Regions from separate parts of the Lysinibacillus sp. 54212 genome, predicted to be linked through region 3. Evidence: riboswitches for the same ligand, from Rfam matches in the RefSeq annotation. Region 3 holds a riboswitch; each other region holds the start of a gene.
What was found. Region 3 has a riboswitch for thiamine pyrophosphate ahead of thiT (energy-coupled thiamine transporter ThiT). Riboswitches for the same ligand answer to the same signal wherever they lie in the genome.
Positions count from the first base shown of each region.

Region 1: it holds a riboswitch for thiamine pyrophosphate, as region 3 does, so the genes downstream of both, thiM (hydroxyethylthiazole kinase) here and thiT (energy-coupled thiamine transporter ThiT) in region 3, are expected to answer to the same signal.
Region 2: it holds a riboswitch for thiamine pyrophosphate, as region 3 does, so the genes downstream of both, V4T18_RS12865 (thiamine phosphate synthase) here and thiT (energy-coupled thiamine transporter ThiT) in region 3, are expected to answer to the same signal.
Region 4: it holds a riboswitch for thiamine pyrophosphate, as region 3 does, so the genes downstream of both, tenA (thiaminase II) here and thiT (energy-coupled thiamine transporter ThiT) in region 3, are expected to answer to the same signal.

Region 1 is NZ_JBAFWZ010000018.1:1,253-6,908, forward strand. Features, by position in the region: gene V4T18_RS12740 (Type 1 glutamine amidotransferase-like domain-containing protein) at 1-108, opposite strand, end outside; gene thiE (thiamine phosphate synthase) at 367-999, opposite strand; gene thiD (bifunctional hydroxymethylpyrimidine kinase/phosphomethylpyrimidine kinase) at 989-1,810, opposite strand; gene thiM (hydroxyethylthiazole kinase) at 1,807-2,559, opposite strand; TPP riboswitch at 2,669-2,777, opposite strand; gene V4T18_RS12760 (tetratricopeptide repeat-containing diguanylate cyclase) at 2,861-4,315, opposite strand; gene pheT (phenylalanine--tRNA ligase subunit beta) at 4,669-5,656, opposite strand, start outside.
Region 2 is NZ_JBAFWZ010000018.1:25,934-31,589, reverse strand. Features, by position in the region: gene V4T18_RS12885 (NRAMP family divalent metal transporter) at 1-1,165, shown strand, start outside; gene V4T18_RS12880 (putative hydro-lyase) at 1,269-2,057, shown strand; gene V4T18_RS12875 (DUF1284 domain-containing protein) at 2,144-2,560, opposite strand; gene V4T18_RS12870 (hypothetical protein) at 2,923-3,111, shown strand; TPP riboswitch at 3,283-3,392, shown strand; gene V4T18_RS12865 (thiamine phosphate synthase) at 3,505-4,113, shown strand; gene thiO (glycine oxidase ThiO) at 4,097-5,209, shown strand; gene thiS (sulfur carrier protein ThiS) at 5,224-5,427, shown strand; gene V4T18_RS12850 (thiazole synthase) at 5,431-5,656, shown strand, end outside.
Region 3 is NZ_JBAFWZ010000002.1:135,389-141,044, reverse strand. Features, by position in the region: gene V4T18_RS02475 (polyphosphate kinase 2 family protein) at 1-193, opposite strand, end outside; gene V4T18_RS02470 (tryptophan-rich sensory protein) at 305-1,030, shown strand; gene map (type I methionyl aminopeptidase) at 1,099-1,851, opposite strand; gene thiT (energy-coupled thiamine transporter ThiT) at 1,918-2,475, opposite strand; TPP riboswitch at 2,575-2,681, opposite strand; gene V4T18_RS02455 (DUF4870 domain-containing protein) at 2,809-3,135, shown strand; gene V4T18_RS02450 (hypothetical protein) at 3,213-3,338, shown strand; gene V4T18_RS02445 (SMC family ATPase) at 3,389-5,656, opposite strand, start outside.
Region 4 is NZ_JBAFWZ010000024.1:6,925-12,580, reverse strand. Features, by position in the region: gene V4T18_RS14585 (ABC transporter substrate-binding protein) at 1-538, opposite strand, end outside; gene V4T18_RS14580 (ABC transporter permease) at 553-1,323, opposite strand; gene V4T18_RS14575 (ABC transporter ATP-binding protein) at 1,310-2,047, opposite strand; gene tenA (thiaminase II) at 2,072-2,758, opposite strand; TPP riboswitch at 2,943-3,030, opposite strand; TPP riboswitch at 3,432-3,519, opposite strand; gene rsmI (16S rRNA (cytidine(1402)-2'-O)-methyltransferase) at 3,609-4,487, opposite strand; gene V4T18_RS14560 (GIY-YIG nuclease family protein) at 4,468-4,743, opposite strand; gene V4T18_RS14555 (tRNA1(Val) (adenine(37)-N6)-methyltransferase) at 4,730-5,473, opposite strand; gene yabA (DNA replication initiation control protein YabA) at 5,633-5,656, opposite strand, start outside.

The DNA of each region.
Region 1 (5,656 bases), on a different contig from region 3:
GCTAATCATTACAATCGATTTTCTATCAGTTATATCCTCGTGTAACACTCTGACCAGATTCTCTGGAAAAAAAGAGTTAAACCACCCTAAATAATAGTGAGTTTTCATAAGTACCCCCGTTGCAAAGATAAGATTAAATAACATTAATTTATTGCGTTACCAATTCGGTTTTCTTGTTAACAATACGATACACGCCTCATGCTAAGTGACAGAATAATCATTCATAGTTTCAGTGTAACAGTTTAAATTCTCTTATTCTATAAGCGGTTCTGTTTGTTGAACTACTTTTCCTAAGTCATCACAAACAAACCCCACGAAAGCTGCTTGTTAGCCTTTCCGTGGGGGTAAGATTACGATTTTATAAGGTTAATTCGTTAAATCTTTAAACACCGCGACTGTTTCGTTGATATTTTCACTTTCACAAATCGCTGAGATAACCGCTACGCCGTCTGCTCCGGCTTGGATTGGCTCGGTCCCATTTTGCTTTGTGATGCCACCTATTGCTACAATCGGCAGCTCAGGGTATTGGTGAGAGACTTGCTGTAAGAAGCTTGTACCAGCAGGTGTTTTTGCATCCGCCTTCGATTTTGTTGCAAAAATCGGGCCAATCCCAACATAGTCGGCTTTGTGTGTAAGTGCAACCTGCAATTCCTCCATGTTATGGACCGAAATCCCGAGTATTCGATCGCCGATTTTTTCTCGAACCTCACCAACGGACATATCCTCCTGGCCAATATGAACACCGTCTGCTCCAAGCTTTATGGCGAGTTCAATATCATCATTTACAATAAAGGGCACGTCGTACTTCTGGCAAAGCTTCTGACATTCAATGGCAAACCCCTCGTACGCCGCACCGTGTAACGCACCGTCGCCTTTTTCTCTCAATTGAAAAATGGTCACGCCTGCCTGTAATGCCTCCTCAAGAACCTTTAGTGGCTCGCGATTCGTTATATTTTGTGTCCCCATAATAAAATAAACTTGTAAATTCTCACGCTTCATGGACTGTCACCTCACACTGCCCCTCATGTTCTTTGTAGGCAAAATGATTTGTCGGACCGTGCCCATTCCCGATATTTAACGGGTTTGAAATCGCTAGCTGAACAAATTTCTTCGCTTCTATTATTGCTTCACGTACACTTAATCCTCTTCCTAGAAAAGCGGTACATGCAGCAGAAAATGTGCAGCCTGTGCCATGTGTTTGTCTTGTTTGGATTCGCTCGCTTGTCATTGTAAAGCTCGTGCCATCATTGAAAAACACTGTATCAATTGCATCCTTACCTGATAAGTGTCCACCCTTCATGACGACACACGAAACACCAAGCTGTAGTATCGCTTGTGCAGCTTTTTTAATATCCTCCTCTGTCTCAATACGAAGTCCTGTAATTTCTTCGGCTTCTGGAATATTCGGTGTTAGGACAGTAGCAATCGGCAGCAGCTTCGTTTTAAGGGCATCCATTGCCTGTTGTTGAAGTAGGCTCGCCCCTCCCTTTGCTATCATCACTGGATCAATCACGAGTTGGACCGACTGATCCGCCAAAAAATCCGCGACTTTCTCAATAATTTCAGCAGAAAATAACATTCCTGTTTTCACAGCTCTAACGGGCATATCCTCAAAAACAGTCCTCATTTGGTCCTGGACAAATTGGGGTGTAGTTGGAAAAATCCCGTTAACACCTAGTGTATTTTGAGCGGTTAAGGCTGTAATGGCTGTTGTACCAAATACACCTAACTCCTGAAATGTTTTAAGATCCGCTTGAATTCCTGCTCCTCCACCGCTATCTGAACCAGCTACAGTCATAACAATATTCATCCTATTTCACCTCTTGAAATTAATTGTAGTGCATTTAAAACGCCCACTCCAAACGAGCCGATGCCACGCTCATGAGAAGCCATTATTGCTACACCCTTATAGTCTTGTAGGACATTTTGTAGCGTAGAGAGCGCGTTATCTGTTGAAGCTAGCGCCGCTGTACAGATAGCACTTAGTAAACAGCCTGTTCCGGTTACTTCCGTCATGCGCTCGTCACCACCCTCTGCACGAAGGACATCCCTACCATCTGTAACGATATCGGTGCTCCCTGTCACAACAACAAGGCAGCTATATTTCTTCGCTACTGCGATTGCTACACTTTCTACATCCATTTCTCCTGTGCCGCTGTCGACACCTTTTCCGTCCCACCTAACTCCAGCAATCGCTGCAAGCTCCCCTGTATTACAGCGAATGCAGTCGAATTTCACTGTGCCCAATAGCTCCTGCACAACATTCATGCGAAACTTCGAAGCACCTACGCCAACAGGATCTAATACAACTGGAATGCCGCGCTCATTGGCACATTGTCCCGCCAGCTTCATCGCCTTACTTTTTACTTCATTGACTGTTCCGATGTTAATTAACAAAGCATCGACAATTGAAGCCATATCCCTCATTTCTTGTACTTCATCAGCCATAATCGGTGAAGCACCAATAGCTAGTAGACCGTTTGCCGTAAAATTTGCGACAACATAATTTGTAATACAGTGTACAAGCGGTTTTTTTGCTCGAATTTCTTTTAAGCTCACGTTTGATTTCCTCACTTTTTCATAGTTTATTGATTCAGGCTTGCCAATTCATCCTTGACGAGTGAAAGAAAAAAAACGATATTAGGACAGAGCCTAACATCGTTTTTGAGTTGGTTTCTATCCACATCCCTACGCAAGTATTAACTTACAGGTTCTAAGAGTCAGTGCAGTCTTGTGCACAATCTCAGCCGACTAACCCGGCCCCTCCTGTGGTTGTTATTTAATTGGAATGCCCCTATCATAACGAAGTCCTATCGAAATTTCAATAAGGTTGAAATCATTTTTTATAGTAGGGGGCAATTTATATGAAGGCTGACTCTTGATTGTTATAGAAGCTTATTAGATTGCGACCGGTGTTTTTGGATTGATATAGAGCCTGATCAGCTAAATCTAATAATACTTTCAATTCCTTGTCTCGGCAATCATATAGGGAGGCTACGCCCATACTAAGTGTTAAATTCACTTCAAGCTCCTCCGTTCGGAATTCAAAGTTAGTCATTTGGTTGAATAGCCCTTGGAAAAATGCTTCAGCTTCTTCAACCTGCTCAATTAAAAATACAAATTCATCTCCAGCATAGCGTGCAAAAACTACCTTTTCCGGCAATGCCTTTTTCACTACATGCGCTAATTGCTGTATCGCTAAATCTCCTATAATATGACCAAAACGATCATTAATATTTTTAAAATGATCGATATCTATAATTCCACAGTATACATTAGACCCTTTACGATTCGCATCATCAACTAGCTTGGAACCGTGTTTTTCTAAATATCTACGGTTAGGGATGGACGTTAAACCATCCACATAAACAAGCTGTTTCATACTATCTAAATCGATTTCTTTTATCACCTTAATAGTTTCGGAGCGTAATTGCTTCTTTTGTTGATTACTTAGTTTTTCATTTAGCAAATTGGCATACTGTAAGGCGTATTTATAGTCTCCCACATTTTCATTTGACTTTATTAAATTCTCTAAAATAATTGTTAAAAATGGCTCTTCCTCTGTTTTTTTTACATAGTCGTATGCTTTTTCTAATTCCTCGATTGCCTTCTCATAATGCCCTAAGCTATTAAAATAACGACCTTTTACACAGCGATAGTACATGACCTCTCGACTATGCTTTTCGATTTCATTAATTTTTTCAAAGGAATGTAGGAGTTCCTCTATTTCATCTAATTTATTCCACTCTAATTTAATGGTAATCAGATTCAAATAATAGGCAGCCTCGGACATCGTTGTTTTTACCCTTGGATCCCTGTCGAAAATTCTTTTTACCTCATAGGCAATTTCATTTGCATGATCAAAATTCTTCATTATTAAATAGACCGCTTGTAAATTAATCAAACTAAGTAAATAACGCTTTGTATCATTGAGCTTTTTCGCTAAAAAAATTGCTTCGTTATAATACTCGATTGCTGATTCCTCTGCACCAATTGATGCACTAATAAACGCTAAATATGTATTGAGCTTTAATCTATTGACCTCTGTACCATATTCATTACAATACGCTTTATACTCAGGCAAATATTTATATAACTCTTCGACACGCCCCATGTTCGCAAGATTCTGACATATCCACCCGAGGCAATCGATTACTTTATCATATTGCTTAACCTGTTCGTATTCCGTTTTTAGTATCCGAAAGTAACTTAAACCTTCTTCAAAATTTGCAATCAAATGCATGCTTTTTGCATATTCAAACTTTTCATCTAATGTTTGTAAACTATCAAATTCAATTGTTTCTGTTTGTTGCATAAGCATGTCTGGCTCCCTTATTACAGATTTCTTATTTTAATTAACATAGCATTAGGAGTTATTTTGCAATAATAATCACTAGTTAGATTATACCACATTATTGTAATAATTTATATAAATATAACAATACAAGAAATATTTTTTTGATAGTTACAGCATCATTTGTAGATAGGTGTTAAGTCGCAACTCCAAAATTATTTAAGCAAAATATTAACAATATCCACTAGTATGTAGCTTTCTTCCAATAAAAAAAGAATTCGCCCATTTCTACTTAGAAAAAGGCTTTTGATAGCTTTCCCCCGTAGAAATAAGGCAAATTCTTTATATTTATATCAAATTTTCATCTAATATTTTTATCGTACTTCCGCACCAGCCTGTGCTAATGCTTTTAAGACTTTATTATGTGCAGCTACTACCTCTTCATCAGTTAGCGTGTGCTCTGGGTCGAAGTAAGTTAATGAGAAGGCAACAGATTTTTTACCTGGAGCCATTTTTTCTCCCTCGTACACGTCAAACACTTTTACATCCTTCAGAAGCTTTGTTCCTGCCCCTTTAATGATTCGAACAATTTCACCAGAGGCTGTTGTCTGATCAAGCTCAAGGGCAATATCACGAGTCATTGCTGGGAAGCGCGGAACAGGCGTATACACTAAGTCCTCTGTTACAGCACTTAAAACTGCTAATAAATTTAACTCAGCAACATAAGTCTCTTTTACGCCAGCTTGCTTTTGCTGAGCTGGGTGAAGCTGGCCGATAAGACCAATTTTTTCACCGTCTAGTAGTACATGGGCTGTACGACCAGGATGTAAGCCATCAACAGTTGCTCCTTCATAAGAAACGCGGTCTGTTAAGCTAAACTTTGCAAATATAGCCTCGATAATTCCTTTTGCTACGAAGAAATCAACAGGCTTCTTCTCACCCTGCCAAGCGTTATCCGTCCACTTACCAGTTAGTACAAGCGCTAAATGCTCTTCCTCGAATGGAAGCTCCTCAGACGTTTGGCCAAGGAATACAGAGCCGATTTCGTAAAGTGCTACAGAGTCAATTTGACGAGCTACATTATAAGCGGCTGCTTCTACTAAATGAGGGATTAAGCTTTGACGTAGGGTTGAACGCTCCTCAGACATTGGCATTAACAGCTTTGTTGTTTCTTCAGCTTTTAAAGCGAATTTTTGTGAGTCCTCCTCTGACGTTAATGAGTATGTTACAGCTTGGAATAATCCAGCCCCCTCCATAACATTACGAACGATTCTTCGTTTTGCTTGGTAAGGTGTTAAACGACCTACTACATCCGACTCTGGTAGGGTCATTGGAATTTCATCATAGCCATACATACGTGCA
Region 2 (5,656 bases), on a different contig from region 3:
GTTATTAGGTGCAGCGTTCCTTATGGCAACATCATCTATCGGACCAGGCTTTCTAACGCAAACAACAGTATTTACTAGTGAGTTGATGGCAAGCATGGGGTTTGTCATTTTAATTTCATTAATTTTAGACGTAATCGCACAGATGAATGTTTGGCGTGTCATCGGCGTTTCTGGTTTACGAGGACAAGATCTTGCGAATAAAGTATTTCCAGGATTAGGGTATGTACTAGCCGTACTAATTGTAATTGGCGGTCTTGCATTTAATATTGGAAACGTAGCAGGGGCTGGCTTAGGTTTAAATGCCATGCTCGGTATCGATACAATTTATGGTTCTATTATGAGTGCAGCATTCGCTATTTTTATCTTCTTATTTAAAGAAGCAAGTAAAATAATGGACCGTGTAGCACAATTAGCAGGATTTATTATGATTTTCTTAATGCTGTATGTAGCGTTTACAACTTCGCCACCTGTAGGAGAAGCCATTGCGCGCACGGTATGGCCTGAAGAAATTGGCTTACTTGCAATTGTCACACTTGTAGGTGGTACAGTAGGGGGCTATATTACGTTTGCAGGCGGCCACCGTTTAATCGACGCAGGTATTACAGGTGTAGAAAATCTTCGTCAAATTACAATGAGCTCGGTAACAGGTATCCTAGTAACAGGTATTATGCGTGTGGCACTATTCTTAGCAATTTTAGGTGTTGTATCGCAAGGTTTAAAACTTGATCCGGCTAACCCGGCAGCGTCAGTATTCCAATTGGCAGTAGGAGATATCGGCTACCGAATTTTCGGTGTTATTATGTGGGCGGCAGCAATTACATCTGTTGTTGGTGCTGCGTATACATCGGTATCATTTATTCGTACATTCCATCCGGCGATTGAAAAATACAAAAACTGGATTATTATCGGCTTTATTATCACGTCATCGGCTGTTTTTGCCCTTGTTGGTCAGCCAGTTCAAGTATTAGTTGTTGTAGGTGCATTAAATGCATTAATTTTACCACTTGCACTAGGAATTATACTGATTGCGGCACATAAAACAAGCATCGTTGGAAACGTTTACAAGCATCCTAAAGTGCTAACGATTTTAGGTTTAGTTGTAGTTGTTGTTATGGCGATTCTAAGTGTTCGTACGATAAGTACTTCCTTCTCTTCGTTATTTTAAGCAGTTATGAAAGTATAAGTGAACGAATTATCCTCATAAGAAAAACCATCACGCTCTATATTGGAGCCTGATGAGTTTTTCTAATTAAAGGAGTATTGATCAGATGATGGAATTTGAAACAATGTCACCGCAGCATATACGAAAATTGATTCGTGATGGGCAAATTACAGGACCGACTGCAGGAATGGCGAAAGGGTTTACACAAGCGAATCTGGCAATTTTGCGTCGAGAGGATGCTTTTGATTTTCTATTGTTTTGTCAACGCAATCCGAAATCATGTCCACTTGTGGATGTGTTAGAACCTGGTCAAATCGAGAGCTTAATCGCTCCGGGCTCAGATATTCGTACCGATATTCCGAAATATCGTATTTATAAAAACGGTGAATACGTAGAGGAAGTTGAAAACATTTTAGACTATTGGGAAGAGGATTTTGTGTGCTTCCTAATCGGCTGTAGCTTCACTTTTGAAACGCCGCTTTTAGAAAGTGGTATACCAGTTCGTCATATTGAAGAAGGCTGCAATGTCCCGATGTTTAAAACGACAATCGAAACAACGTCCTCAGGAAAATTCCATGGTCCACTCGTTGTAAGTATGCGCCCTATGATGCACTCGGAAGCGATTCGTGCCGTACAAATCACATCGCGTTTCCCGGGAGTTCACGGTGCACCAGTTCATATTGGTGATCCAGCACAAATCGGTATTGCGGATGTACATCATCCCGATTTTGGTGATGCTGTAACCATTAAAGATGGCGAAGTACCTGTATTTTGGGCATGTGGCGTAACACCACAAGCAGTAGCAATGCAAAGTAAGCCTTCTATTATGATTACACATGCACCAGGGCATATGTTTATTAGTGATTTAAAGGATGTTCATTTAAGCGTTCTTTAATGAATTAAAGTAAAGGCAGGCCACTCTGTTGATAATCGATTACCAACGGAGTGGATTCTCCAAAATCTTATCGTACCTGCTAAGCGCTATTCCACTTTCCACAAGCCATCTCCTGTTGTAATTCGTTGAACGCCTTCCTCACAAACCCCATACGAGCGCCAAGAGCATGTTTCACAAACGACGCCAATATCACTCGGAATGACATGCTGCTTGACAGATGATTCGATGTCTTCCCAGCTTAGTATTTGCCCAATATGAAGACCTAACTTTTCTAAAATAACAGCATCTCGATCGTAAATATCACTATCCTGGCAATGGTATTCACCAGAATTAGGATACTTCTCACACAAATGATCCGGCCCTTTAACTAGCCTAACAAGTGTTTTTGGATTCTCTCTTAGGGTTTGATGCATCTTGGTCATATTAGCTACGTATTCTTTTGAATAGCCCATTCCTCGATATCCTAACAAGCAAAAAAGATGATGACCCCGTAATTTATACATAATGCTTTCCCCCGTACGTTAATGTTTTATGTAAACATATTTATTTTAAGTGTTAACGTAAATTTTATCAAAATGAAGCTGTTTCATAAATGGTTATTTTTTAAAAAGACGAACATTATTTTCGAATGAAACGGAGCCAGGCCAGCGAAAGCATACTAGCAATCGTAGTGCAAACCACGGCCATAGTTTGTACTACTATTTTTTTATACAAGAAGTGAAGAAAAGCCTTGCATTCGCCCGTAACGGAATACGGGGGAAAAACATAATAAGCAGGAGTGACGGGAACTGGAATGGCTAATAGAATCGGAAAATTGGCTAGTATTCACCTTGAAAGGCTAGTACTATTTTTCCTCCGTTTCACATTGGCTAGTAAATTTAAAATTTCGGCTAGTATTTTGAAAAAAGTGGCTAGTATTTTCGAAATTTCGGCTAGTATTTCAAAAAATGTGGCTAGTAAACCTTGGACTCCATTCGAAAAAACTCATCACCCCCAAAATAAGACAGATGATTTACTTTGTTATGCGAAAAATCATTCTATTTTTATGCTTTGACGAATGTTTATTGATTATTGTAAAAAACATTCGTATAAACTGATGCTTTTATGAATTACACAATCCATTCAAATATAAGCTAGATTTTTAAAGGTATTTCTAAAGTACTCTTGCTATTTTAAAATTAATGTAATAGAATGTTCGATAAATTCAATATAATTAAATTAGTATATATTTTACTAGGGGATCCCTTGATAAGGGCTGAGAAAAGAGTAGTTACTTTTAAACCCTCACAACCTGATCAGATTTGTATCTGCGTAGGGAAGTAGAGTTATGTTTGTATTTTTGTGCGCTTTTTTGTGCATGATTGTATTCGAGCAGAACCACTTTCCTTATCGGGAGAGTGGTTTTTTTATTTGTAAAAAATCTTTAAAAGGGTGGTGCATATCTAACATGAAGCTGATGGCAGTAACGGATGATTCGCATACAGTTGTTGAATTGGCAAAGAAAATACTCCAAATCCAGCATAACGTCGATTTTATTCAAATTCGAGAAAAGACAAAGACAGTAAAAGAGGTAATAGCACTGCTACAACATTTAGATGAGAGTGGGATCGATAAAGAGAAACTTATTCTGAATGATCGATTGGATATTGCATTATGCTGTGGCATTGGAGCGGTGCATTTGCCAGAAAAGGGGCTACCGGTGCAAAAGGTAAAGGAATTATATCCCTATATCAAGGTGGGAAAGTCTGTACATGACTATGAAGGAGCACAGGAGGCGGAACGACAAGGGGCTGACTATGTGTTATATGGCCATTGCTTTGAAACGAATAGTAAAAAGGGGATGGCTCCTAATGGTCTTGCACCAATCCTTGAGATGAAAAAGAGTTTGGCGATTCCTGTATTTGCAATTGGAGGCATTAATGTAGACCGGGTACAGGAGCTACAACATATACAGGCGGATGGCATTGCCGTAATGTCCGGTATTTTTTCAGCAGAAAATCCATTCACTGCAGCAAGTCAATTCTATGAGGTGGTCAAATATGAAAACAAGCTATGAAGTAGCCATCGTTGGTGGTGGAATTATCGGAAGTGCCATCGCTTATTATTTATCAAAAGAGCAAATCAACGTAGCGGTGTTTGAGGAAAATCAGATTGGTGCAAAAGCGACAGGTGCAGCGGCAGGTATGCTTGGTGCTCATTCGGAATGTGAAGGGGATGTTAATGTCTTTTTCCCTTTTGCGAGATATAGTCAGTCTCTTTATTGGAAGTTGAAAGAGGAATTATATGAATTAAGCGGAATTGACCTAGGCTATAGAAAGGGAGGAATTTTAAAGCTTGCCTTTTCTAATCAGGACAAAAAAGAATTGGGGGCAATGTTAGCACAGCCTACTGTTACATGGCTGGAAGCAGAGGAAGTAAGAAAACTAGAACAGGATGTTTCCCCTCATATAGTAGGTGCAGCCTTTATCCAAGACGATATCAATGTGTTACCAATTGGTGTATGCCAGGCTTTTGCTAAAAGCGCCAAAGTTCTGGGGGCATCGATTTTTGACTATACAAAGGTGCTACAAGTAAAAAAACAGCAGGACACCTTTCTAATTGAAACGACACGAGGACTTGTGGAAGCGAAGCGCGTTGTCATTGCCAGTGGTGTTTGGAGCACTACCTTCTTTAAGGAGCTAGGTTTACAGCATGGAATGACCCCAGTCAAAGGGGAGTGCATATCCGTTACGGATGAACAGGCTGTTTTAAAGAGTACGATTTTTCATGATAAATACTATATTGTCCCAAGAAATGACGGGCAGCTTGTTATTGGCGCAACGATGAAAGAGAACGACTGGACAGAACACGTAAGTTTAAACGGTATCGAAACATTAATTCAAAAAGCGAAAGAATTATTGCCTACTAGTGCTCATATGAAAATCGACTCTGTTTGGTCAGGATTACGACCACAAACGTTTGATCAAAAACCATTCATCGGTCATCATCCAGAAGATGAATCTATTCTATTTGCAACAGGGCATTATCGGAATGGCATACTGTTAGCTCCGGCAACAGGTGAGATGATTGTCAACCTCATTTTGAAAAGAGACGTAAAAAAAGAGTGGGTAGAGGCATTTCGAATTGACCGAGGAAAGCCATTAACCTTTTAGGAGGGGATGAAAGCATGACTATGATTGTAAATGGAAAAAGAATTGACCTGCCAGAAACAGTTCAGACTGTTAGAGGGTTGCTGGCTCATTACAATTTAGAAAATCGCATTGTCATCGTAGAAATAAATCAGGAAATTATTACGAAAGAATACTATGAATCAACTAGCCTTTCACACGGGGATGTTGTAGAAATTGTTCATTTTGTTGGAGGAGGATGAAACATGTTAAAAATTGCCGATCGTACGTTTCAATCAAGATTATTATTAGGTACGGGAAAATACCCATCATTTGAAGAACAGAAAAAAGCAGTAGAAAGATCACAATCAGAAATTTTAACGTTTGCTGTGAGAAGAATGAATATTTTTTCAGCGGAGCAGCCGAATTTTCTGGAGAGACTAGATTTAACGAAATACACGTTACTACCGAATACAGCAGGGGCTAAAACGG
Region 3 (5,656 bases):
TTTCTGTTAGGCGTTTAATAGCGCCCCCCTTACCCGCAGCATCCATTCCTTCAAATACTAAAATTAATCCGATTTTCTTGTTGAATAAAAATTGCTGTGCGTTTAACATTTCATATTGGAGTACTTTTAACTTTTTTTTATACATTTTTTTATCTAGCTCTGACGATAAATCTAGATCTTTTAACTTTTTCATTATTCTCACTCCTTTTGATTATTACCTTATATTCTAATCTATCATGGGTTTAAATGGTATTTATTGTTGGGAACTAATTAAATATATATTTTTAAAGAAAGGAGACGATTTATGGGGCGTCGCATTTTACTTTTAATTTCTTTATTAACGATGACCGCTTACACATTAACAGCTATTTGGCTTGGTATAAATAATGCTACAACGATCACCATTATTGAATGCTTACCGCTATTATTTTCGCCTGCTCGCTTTGTATATTGTTTTTCATTCTTCTTGTTTGCTAGCCTATTTATTTTTATTTGGCAGACTCATAAAAATAGACAATCCATTTTTGCATTGAGCAGTAAGCAAACAACGTTATTTATTGGAACATGTTTTTTACAAAGCTTATTCTTTTATGAATGGCATAATGAACACTTAATAATTGCCACTATTTCATTTGTCGTTAGTCTCATTTCTTTGTTCGGACTTTATATTACGTACCCACTTAACAAGGAAAGTATCCAGTTCCGTATTCCAATATCACTATGGCTAGGCTGGAGTTTATTTTTTACTCTTGTGATTGTTAGCTATATGATTATGTACTACGAATGGAAGGGCTTTGGCTTAAGCAACGGCTTATGGGCTGTCATTATGCTATCGCTTGGTACTGCAATCGCCCTACATTTGCGTTATCATCATTTTGACCGCGTGACACCAGGCATATTTATTTGGTGTTATGTTGGTATTGCTATTACAAATGGCTTTGATGAGCTATTCGTTACGACGGCAGCTTTATTTTTATGTGGTGTGCTCGCTACGGGAATTATTTTCATAAGGAAGAAAAGTACTGTCTAAAAGAAGCTTCTCTTTTAGACAGTTTTTTATATAGGAAAAGCTGCAGGTTATATCCCCGCAGCTTTTTTTTAATCTTCTAGTGTTGTTAAAATAATCGGCTTATCTTTCGTTACGATAATGGAATGCTCGATTTGTGCTACTAACGATTTATCAGGAGTGATAAAAGTCCAGCCGTCGCCTGCTTCTACAATATGCTCTGCTTTTGCTGAGATGAATGGCTCTACTGCAAGTACCATTCCCTCTTTCATAATTGTAGAATCCCAAGCATCATAGTAATTTAAAATATGTTCTGGCGCCTCATGAAGTGATTTACCTAATCCATGACCTGTTAAGTTCATAATAACTGTTAAACCATGATCACGGGCCTCACGCTCAACCGCTTTCCCAATTTGGTTTAATTTGGAGCCTGCTTTTACCTTTAGCATCGCACGATCAAATGCTGATTTTGCAACCTGACAAAGCTTTTCCTTATCTTCGTAACCATCCCCAACAACGAAAGAAATTCCTGTATCCGCAAAATAGCCATTCAAGGAGCCTGATACATCGATATTTACTAGGTCGCCTTCTTGAATTACTTTTGCACCTGGAATTCCGTGGGCTACTTCATGATTTACACTAATACATGTAAAGCCGGGGAAGTCATATTCACCTTTTGGACCAGATATTGCACCAACCTCTTCAAACATACGACCAGCAATTTCGTCTAGATCCTTTGTTGTTACACCTGGTTTTGTAGCTGCCTTCATTTCTTCACGAATTTCAGCTACTATACGTCCGATTTTTTTAAATGCATCTATTTCTTCTTGTGTTTTTACGATCATACTCATATCCCTCTCTATCGAAAAGTTTCCTTAATACTATATCATATTCAAAAGAGAGTAGCCTACTTATGCTTTTTGTAACAGTTTTGGTGAGGACGTAAATAACATGGAAGCTGCAATTGCAGTTAAAATAATGGCAGGAATCATATAAGAGCTATTGTAAATAATAGAATAAACCCACACATTTTGATCTCCAGCATATTCTGCAAAGAACACAACACCTGCAATAAGGTGGGCGGCAAAGCGAATAGAGCCGCCAAGTACTGTTCCTAGTACAATATAAAAGACCATTTCTCTCATTTGCCCATTACTAGTAGCGTGAAGTAGTGGTCTGCGAATAACAGCAGCTAAGCCAACTGCAGTAAAAGCAATCCCGTAATCAAGTAAGCCTTGGACCCAATGATAGACATGTGCTCCAAATGCTATTTGTAGTACGCCAATTAATACCCCCGTCGTGAGCCCCGCTGCTAGCCCCCAACGAATGGCCATTAGTACGATCGGAACCATTACTAAGCTTACTGAGCCTCCCTGTGCCCAAATTGTAAATGTTAGCTTATCTAGAATAAGCCCAATCCCTGCAAAAATCGCAATTTCCACCATCATTAATAAACGTTTTTTGTCCATTTTTCAATCTCCTTTTTTTGTTCCGATGTAGAACTAGAACACAAGGAGGATATGAAATAGAAAAAACGACATTAGGACAGAGCCTAACATCGTTATGAAGTCGGTTTCTATCCACATCCCTACGCAAGCTTTAACTTACAGGTTCGAAGGGTCAGTGCAGCTGTGCACAATCTCAGCCGACTTGCTCGGCCCCCCTTGTGGTAATACATCATGTAATTGTTGAACAGCTCCATTTTAAGTGAACATTCTACTATAATCAAGTATGAATTAATCGAAACTTTTATGCCTATTCATCCGTAAACTAGTTAATAATACTACTTGGGAGGGGTTTTTATGAATAATTCAAAAGGTTTAAGTGCATTGAATTATTTTAGTATCTTTTTTGCTCCGTTTATTGTACCGATTGTTGTGTATTTTGTTTCACATGATTCTGAAGTAAAACGACATTCAATTCGCGCTTTACTTTCACATATCATCCCAATTATTCTTGCTATATTTTTATTTATCGGTATTTTCGCGTTAGGTATTTTTTCTAATGAGGCGGTCAATCTCGGCGATTCAGCATTTTTTTCCTGGATTATAGCCTTCGGTGTATATATGCTTATTAATTTCGCCGTTATTATTTGGAACGTTATTGAAGGTGTAAAGGTACTTCGTTAACGTTTATAAAGTAAATGCAATTGGGTATATTAATCACACAAATTACAATAAATATGTATAGGCAAGGAGTGCAGAAAATGAAATTAGGAAAAATCGTCAAAACAGCTATGAGATGGGCACCTGTCGTATATCCAGTTGTAAAAAAAGCAATTGATAGTAAAAAGGCAAGTCCAATAAAGTCAGCAACAACTAGAAAAAAATAATTTTTAAGGGTACATTTCGTCAAACATATCGACGAAATGTACCCTTGTCTTTATTTTAATAGTATCTTTGTTCGACTATAGCCTTCTTTTAGCTTCTCAACTTCTAAAATGGCAGGGATGGCTGCCTTTAGCTCAGCAACGTGTGATATCACACCGATTATACGTCCTGATTTTTGAAGATCGATTAAGGTGTCAATAGCACGCATTAATGACTCTTCATCTAGCGAGCCAAATCCTTCATCAATAAACATCGTATCAATACGGACATTCCCCTGGAAGCTTTGAATCACATCTGCCATTCCAAGCGCCAAACAAAGAGACGCGTTAAATTTCTCTCCACCGGATAACGTTTTTACATCACGTGTTTGACCAGTATAGCTATCATACACATCCAGACTTAGACCACTTTGACGACCATGTGATTCTTGACGATCAGAGCAAACTAATCGATATTGACCGTTTGATAAATGATGTAGACGAATATTTGCTGCCTCTGTAATCTGCTCTAAATACCCCATCTGTACGTATCGCTCAAAAGAAACCTTTTTTGAATTTTGACCGCGTAGCATGTTATATAAATCGACTATTTCGTTAGAAACCCTTTCGAGTGTATCAATTTTTTCAGCCACTTCCTCGAGCTTGTCAGTATAATCCACACAGTTGCGGGCACAATCCTTAGAGACGTTAAGCACATGATATGCCTGCTCGTATGCTAGCTTTAATCCCTGGAGCTCATTAGATAGAGCTGTTAAATCGACTATTTCCTTCCCTTGTAGCGAACCATTCTCTTCTCTAACAAATTCCTTTAATGCATGAAGCTCATTTGTAAAATTGATGTATTGTTGCTGCAAAAGGGCGATTTGTTCCTCACTGCGCTTCGCTAAAGAAAACTGTTCAAAGGAGGAAAAGCCTGCTGCTGAAAGCTCCGTAGTAAATTGTGCTTTAGCCTTCGATAACTTTTCTTGAAGTCCTTGTTTAGCTTCCTCCGTTAGCTTTAACGCTTCCTCTGTTTTTGTAATCGTCATACGTACTGAATCGTACTGTTGCTGTGCCTGTTGAAGCGCCTGCTGTAATTTACTAAGGTTTTGCTGAGCTGCATATAGTGCCTCATTTAATGTTTTTAAGTTTGGCAACTCAGTTGGAATTGCCTTGCTTTTTTGCTCTAGTACCGCCTGCTGCTGTACTAAGCTCTGTTGTTGCTCATAATAATGTGACTCATCATTTACCTTTTCTACCTCAAGCTGCTCCACCTGCTGCTGTAAATCCTTGTATTGTTTTTTAATTACTATTAATTTACGAGTTACTTCTTGTAGCTCCTCAACATAGCGGGTTACTTCTTTATAATTTACTTCCTGCTCTTCTCGGTCGATTGGATGTACATTATAGCCTGCTAACTCCGACTGAAGTTCTTCCACTATATTTAAAGCGGCAGAAACATTTCCTTGTAGAGAATATTTTTGTTGCTCAGCCTTCTCTAATGTATTCTTAAGCCCCTTTAGCGCCACTTCATCGACTGCCTGAAGAACAACTTGATGGATGGATGCATGCTCCTTGCTACCACAAACTGGACAGGGAGCTCCCGGTACTAACGTAGTGGCTAAATGATAGGCCTGATTATTTAACCATTCTTTTTCTTCGGCGTCGTAGGCTACCCTTATTGTTTGGTATTTCGAATCTGCCTCCGAATATTCTTTCTGTAAAAGTTGTGCAGAATTTTCCGCTTTTTGAAGCTTGGCAAATAGAGCTATGATTTCTTTTAATCGCTGCTGCTTTTGCATCGCTTCTGGGAGCTTTGCTGTTTTATGCTCCATTTCCTCGATAAGGGTTGCTCTCTTTCCTAATTGATCCTTTTTTTGCTTCAATTCATCAGACTTTGTTACGATTGCACGATGCAACACCTCAGTATGTTCCTGCAACGTCGTAACAGCTCCTGTAAGGTTATCAATTTCTTCGTAAAGGGGTTTGATCTTTTCAAGCTCCGTTATTTTCTGAGTCAAATGATCTCGCTCTACCTCCCGATTACTTTCGGCTAACAGTGTTGCTTCTACGATACTTAACCTCTCCTGTGCTCTGTGCAGGGTTTCGGCTAAATTGGAGCAAGCTTCTGTTTTCTCCTGTAGTTCAGCCGCAGTTAATTTACATACTTCGAATATTGGATGGAGCTTAGCGGCTTTATTTGCAGCCTCAATCTCCGCCTTTTTCGCTTCAAATAATGGTAGCTCCTGCTCCTTATTCGAAAGCTGCTCTTTTTTCTGCATTAAGCTAGTAATCCGTTCATTTAACTTTTCGCTTACAATGTATTGCTGTTGCTTTTCGTG
Region 4 (5,656 bases), on a different contig from region 3:
CCGCAGGAATTAAATCCCATCCTACATCCGTCATCTTCACTTTGCTAAAATCTCCACCATCATGCTCGACCATCGTCTTTATGACCGCTTCTGTTATTATGGTAGATGGATAGCCCACACTTTTACCTTCTAAATCCTTTGGTGAATCGATTCCTGCTTCTTTTTTCATCATAATAGAGTCAAGAGAATGGCGAACGTAGGCTGCAACCGACACGACCGGGATTCCCTCTGCTCTTGATTGTACAACCTGACTTTGGTAGCTAATCGCTAAATCGACCTTCCCTGTCGCCGCAAGCTTTAGCGGGTCATTTGTATCTGCAGGCATTTGAATTTCAACATCTAAGCCTTGCTCCTCAAAATAGCCTTTTTCTTTCGCTACATATAATGCAGAATGTACTGCGTTTGGATACCAATCAAGCATGATCGTGATTTTTTCTAATTCCGCTTCCCCTTTTTCGGATGACTTTTTTTCATCACTACAGCCCACCAGCATTACGGCAAGTAGCAGGAATACAACGGTAATTTTCCAATTTTTCATGTTATCTTCCACCTCTAATTTTCATATTTCCATTTTCGAAGAACGATTCGCTCAATCCATGCGGCGAGCGCAAACAGTAGGATCCCTACAAGGGTTAATATCGTAATCGCCGCAAATACACCTTCTGCATTCAAATTCCCAGACATTCTCCGGCTATAATAACCTAATCCCTCACTTGCACCTAACCATTCCCCAATGGTCGCACCGACTAATGCAAATACGATGGCCATTTTAAAGCCTGAGAAAAATGAGGGTAGTGCCATTGGAATATGTAGCTTTAGAAATATTTGCTTGCGGGATGCCCCCATTGAACGAAATAGTTCTATATAATCTTTATCACAGGCTCTTAAACCATCATAGGTGCTCACCACAATAGGGAAAAATGAGATGAGAACCGTCACCGCCACCTTACTCCAAATAGAATAACCAAACCACAGCACAAAAATGGGCGATAGTGCAATGATCGGAATCATTTGTGAAATGATGACAGCTGGGTACATTACTTTTTCTATAGGTTTAAAGCAGAACATCCCTATAGCGAGTGACACTCCTAAAATGACCGTTATCGAAAAGCCAACGAAAAACTCGATTCCAGTTGCCTTTAAATGCTCCAAAAAGAGGACTCTCCAGTTGTCGATAATCGTTTGCAACACCCCTGTTGGTGCAGGAATAATAAAGCTTGGCACCATTCCTTGCCTCACTAGCACTTCTAGCACAACAAGTGCTGTTGCAAAAAACAGTAGGAATAAATAGTATTGTTGTAACCAACTTTTAATACGTTTCACTAGAAATCTTCCTTTCTAGTGTTCTTCTTAAAGCTATAACCTCATCCGAATAGATCATTTCGTTGGCACGTGGTCGTGGCAAATCGACGATCACTTCTTCTACGGTGTTATTTTGATGCAATATTAATATGCGATCACTTAATACAATGGCTTCCTCTAAATCATGGGTAATAAAGAGGACGGTTTTCTTTAATTGCTGCCACATGGACAATAACCAGGCTTGCATTTCTTTTTTTGTAAAAGCGTCTAGTGCGCCAAAAGGTTCGTCGAGTAATAGCACATCTTTACCAGTGAGGAGCGCTCTTAAAAAAGCCGCGCGTTGTCTCATTCCGCCTGATAATTCCTTTGGATACGCATGTACATAGTCCTTTAAGCCAACCCGTTCGATCCAGGCTAGGGCTTCCTCTTTTGTTAACGTTACATCCTTTTGAATTTCTGCTGCGATCATGACATTTTGTAGGATCGTACGCCAAGGTAGCAATAAATCCTTTTGTGGCATAAAACCCACATCACCTGGAGCTGCTTGGCGATTGTGAATGATTATATGCCCATCATCCGGTGTCAGAAGACCCGTCATCAGTTTAAAAATTGTGCTTTTTCCTGTACCGCTTCTACCGATGATTGAAACAAATTCCCCCTGCTTAATTTCCATATTTAAATTAGAGATAACAGGAGAAGCATGACGTTCAAAAGCATAGGTCACATTTTGTAGGCTAACTACCATTTCTTTCTCACCTTCTCAAATGAACTAAATCGGCCAATCCTGTTTATGATAGTTCATGTCCCAGAATAAATACTCGTACTTTGAAGTAATTTGGAAATGCTTTTCTAATTGAGCGAGCTCCCGTTCTGGCTTTCCATCTGCTAATTCGTTCATTACATCGATCAGCCACTTGGCTCCATTGCCAAACTCCTCTGAATCGTATGTTTCTATCCACTTGGCATACGGATTATTTTCTAGATTATGACCGTATTGTGCTCTTAACAGCTTGCCAATTTCCCAATAATCCCACGCACAAGGCAATAAGCAGGCCACTACTTCAGCTAAGCTACCACTTTGCGCAGCATTTAACATATAATTCGTATAAGCTAAATTCACAGGCGTCGGCTTTGTCGCCTCGAGCTCCTCTGAGGTAATACCGAATTCAGCGGCGAATTGACGATGCAGATCCATTTCAAAATGTAGCGTGTCATTTAAAATAGCTGCAAATTTCCCCATCATGTCTAAATCTGTAGATTTGACAGATGCAATCGCAAATAGCTTTGCATAATCAATTAAATACACATAATCCTGCTTCATATATTGGATAAATTTATCCTTATCGAGTGTCCCATTTCCTAGTTCCTGCACAAATGGATGGGTATGATTCGCCTCCCAAATAGGCTGCACATTTCTAAAGAGTCGATCTGTAAATTTTTCTGTTGTCACATTCATCCCTGCTTCCTCCTTTTTACTAACAAGCACTTCCCTGATTCAGAAAAGCTCAAGCGCCCTATTTAGCCACAACAAGCGCTGGAGCTAGACACTGCTCCATCTCCAAGATTTTATACTTTCTTACTCTTAAATAAAAACCACTCCCTAATAATCGGAAGTGGTTTCGTGGCATAGTCGTATAATGATACGCTCGAAACTACTTCCCTACGCTAGCGTTAACTAGATCAGGTTCGAAGGGTTCTTCTCAGCCAATGGCGCCCCTAGCAGTCCTACAAAATATTCGGTTTTTTTAACTAATAAATGGTCATTCACTATAACTTGGTATTGATTTCCGTTGCGCCAGCGTGCTTTCCTGGGGGCGTCCGATGAGCCGCTTCACTCACTTCGCTCGCTCCAGGGTCTCATCTGTGACGCTAAGCTAATCCCCAAGGAGTCACGCTGGCTCCACTCCAATCAACAAACGCTTTATTCATCATGTGATCAACAGAGCATAGCTTCCCGTTGGAATGGAAAATATTGTCTGAGACGAAAACGAAACGGCAGTCATAATGCCTTCGTGACCAACATCGTGTTGGGCCAAGGAAACTGAAGTCACATGATTAAACCCTTACTAACAAGTTCCTTACAAATAAAAAACCCACTCTTTTTAGAGAGTGGGGAATGTACACGTAACAATCAACATACCTCACTTCCCTACGCTAGCCTTAACTAGATCAGGTTCAAAGGGTTCTTCTCAGCCAATGGCGCCCCTAGTGCTATTATTTGTATTTATTTTTATCATAACATGACTTACAATTTGTGCAAGTGATTTTATGGAAAAGATATTTTCCCCTCCAATTATTCCATGTCTCTATTCTTGCTCACGGTGATAGTCATTATATACATCTCGTTTTGATAGGCCGCGCAATTTTGCTACTTCCTTAATCGCATCCTTTGAATTAACATTCGTTTCTTCTATTATATAGTCCACATGCTGCTGTAGCGTCATCGAAGACCAATCATGGGCTTCTTCTTCTACCTCACCGGACAGATTGCCTTCCAGTACAATACAAAATTCGCCACGAATTTCATTTTCCGATGCCCAAACTATCGCCTCTTCCACTGTCCCGCGTAAAAACTCTTCAAATTTCTTTGTTAATTCCCGCGCTAAGGTGATTCGTCGATTCCCAAGTACTAATTCGATATCCTTTAGTGTATCCTTCAAACGGTGAGGCGCCTCATAAAATAACAGCGTCTCCTCTCGTTTTGCTACCTTTTCTAGCTGTGCACGACGTTCCTTTTTTTGACGGTTTAAAAACCCAAAGAAATAAAATGGCTGGGGAACGATCCCCGAGGCAATTAATGCAGTTAGTGCAGCATTAGCACCTGGAATTGGTACAACTGCAAAATCCTCTTCAATTGCCTTTTGAACAATATCCGCTCCCGGATCAGAAATACAAGGTAGCCCTGCATCGCTAACAAGTGCTACCGATTTCCCTTCTCGTAAATAACCGAGTAGCTTTTCCCCACCAACTTCAATATTATGCTCATGATAGCTAACAAGCTGTGTTTGAATCTCAAAGTAATTGCAAAGCTTTTTTGTATTACGTGTATCCTCTGCAGCAATCACATCAACTTCCTTCAATATACGTAATGCTCGTACGGTCATATCCTCTAAATTGCCTATCGGTGTCGCAACTAAATACAGACACGCCCCCGCTTCATGCTGGCTACTCTTTTGTGCTTTCACAGCTAGCCCTCCCTATATACTGCTCTTTTTTTTCACGTGTAAATTGTTTAAATGCATATTCCATACGCATCGCTTCTTGTTTTGATTCGAATATTTCATAATGGATGCACGTTACAGGCAGCCGAGCACGCGTATACTTTGCGCCTTTTCCGGCATTATGTGCAGCTAATCGTTTTTCCAAATTATTTGTATATCCAGCATAAAACGAGTCGTCTCGACACTCTACTACATAAAAATAATGCTTACTCTTTTCCATAAAGCATAGCGCTCACTTCTGCCGTATATTCATTATGCTCATCGTATACAAATAAAGGCGGCAATATTTTCAAACCTGGCTTTCCATCCTTAATTCCTTCAATAAGTAAGGTATTTGCTTCTTTTCCATGCTTCGGATAAATTAGCCTCATACGCTTTGGCTCTAAACGATTAGCACGCATTGCTGTTACGATATCAAGTAGTCGCTCCGGACGATGGACAAATGCAGCCTTTCCACCTTGCTTTAATAGACGACTTGTTGAATAAATTGCTTCGTCTAGTGTTAAATGGATTTCGTGCCGAGCAATCGCATAGTGCTCACTTACATTTTTATCACTTAGTTCATGTGCTAAAAAATAAGGTGGGTTGCATGTCACAGCATCATATTTTTCTATACCTAATGTATCCGGTGCAGCCTTTACATCCCCGAGCTTCATTTCGATTCTCTCAGTTAGTTTATTATAAGCAACACTTCGACACGCCATATCATAAAGGCGAGGCTGGATTTCGACACCGATAATTTTAGCCTTAGTGCGTGCACTGAGGAAAAGAGGGATAACTCCATTCCCCGAACATAAATCGACAACACTCCCACGCTTTGGCACACTCACAAAGCGAGAAAGCAGCACTGCATCTAACGAAAAAGAAAAGACTGATGGACTCTGAATAATACGCAAATCCTCTGCTAATAAATAATCCAGACGTTCATCGTCCTTTAACCACTCACTCATAAATACCTCCTACTACAAAAACACGCATTCCATTATGTGTAATTTTAGCCCTATCTTCTGGCCCTTGCTGTCTATTTCTCGGGCTTCCTACTCAGACTAATTTTATCTCTTTATTTCGTAAAGAAAAGACTGACCTCCTCTACGGAAGCAGCCTTTATCTTAACCATTTTGTTTATTTAAAAA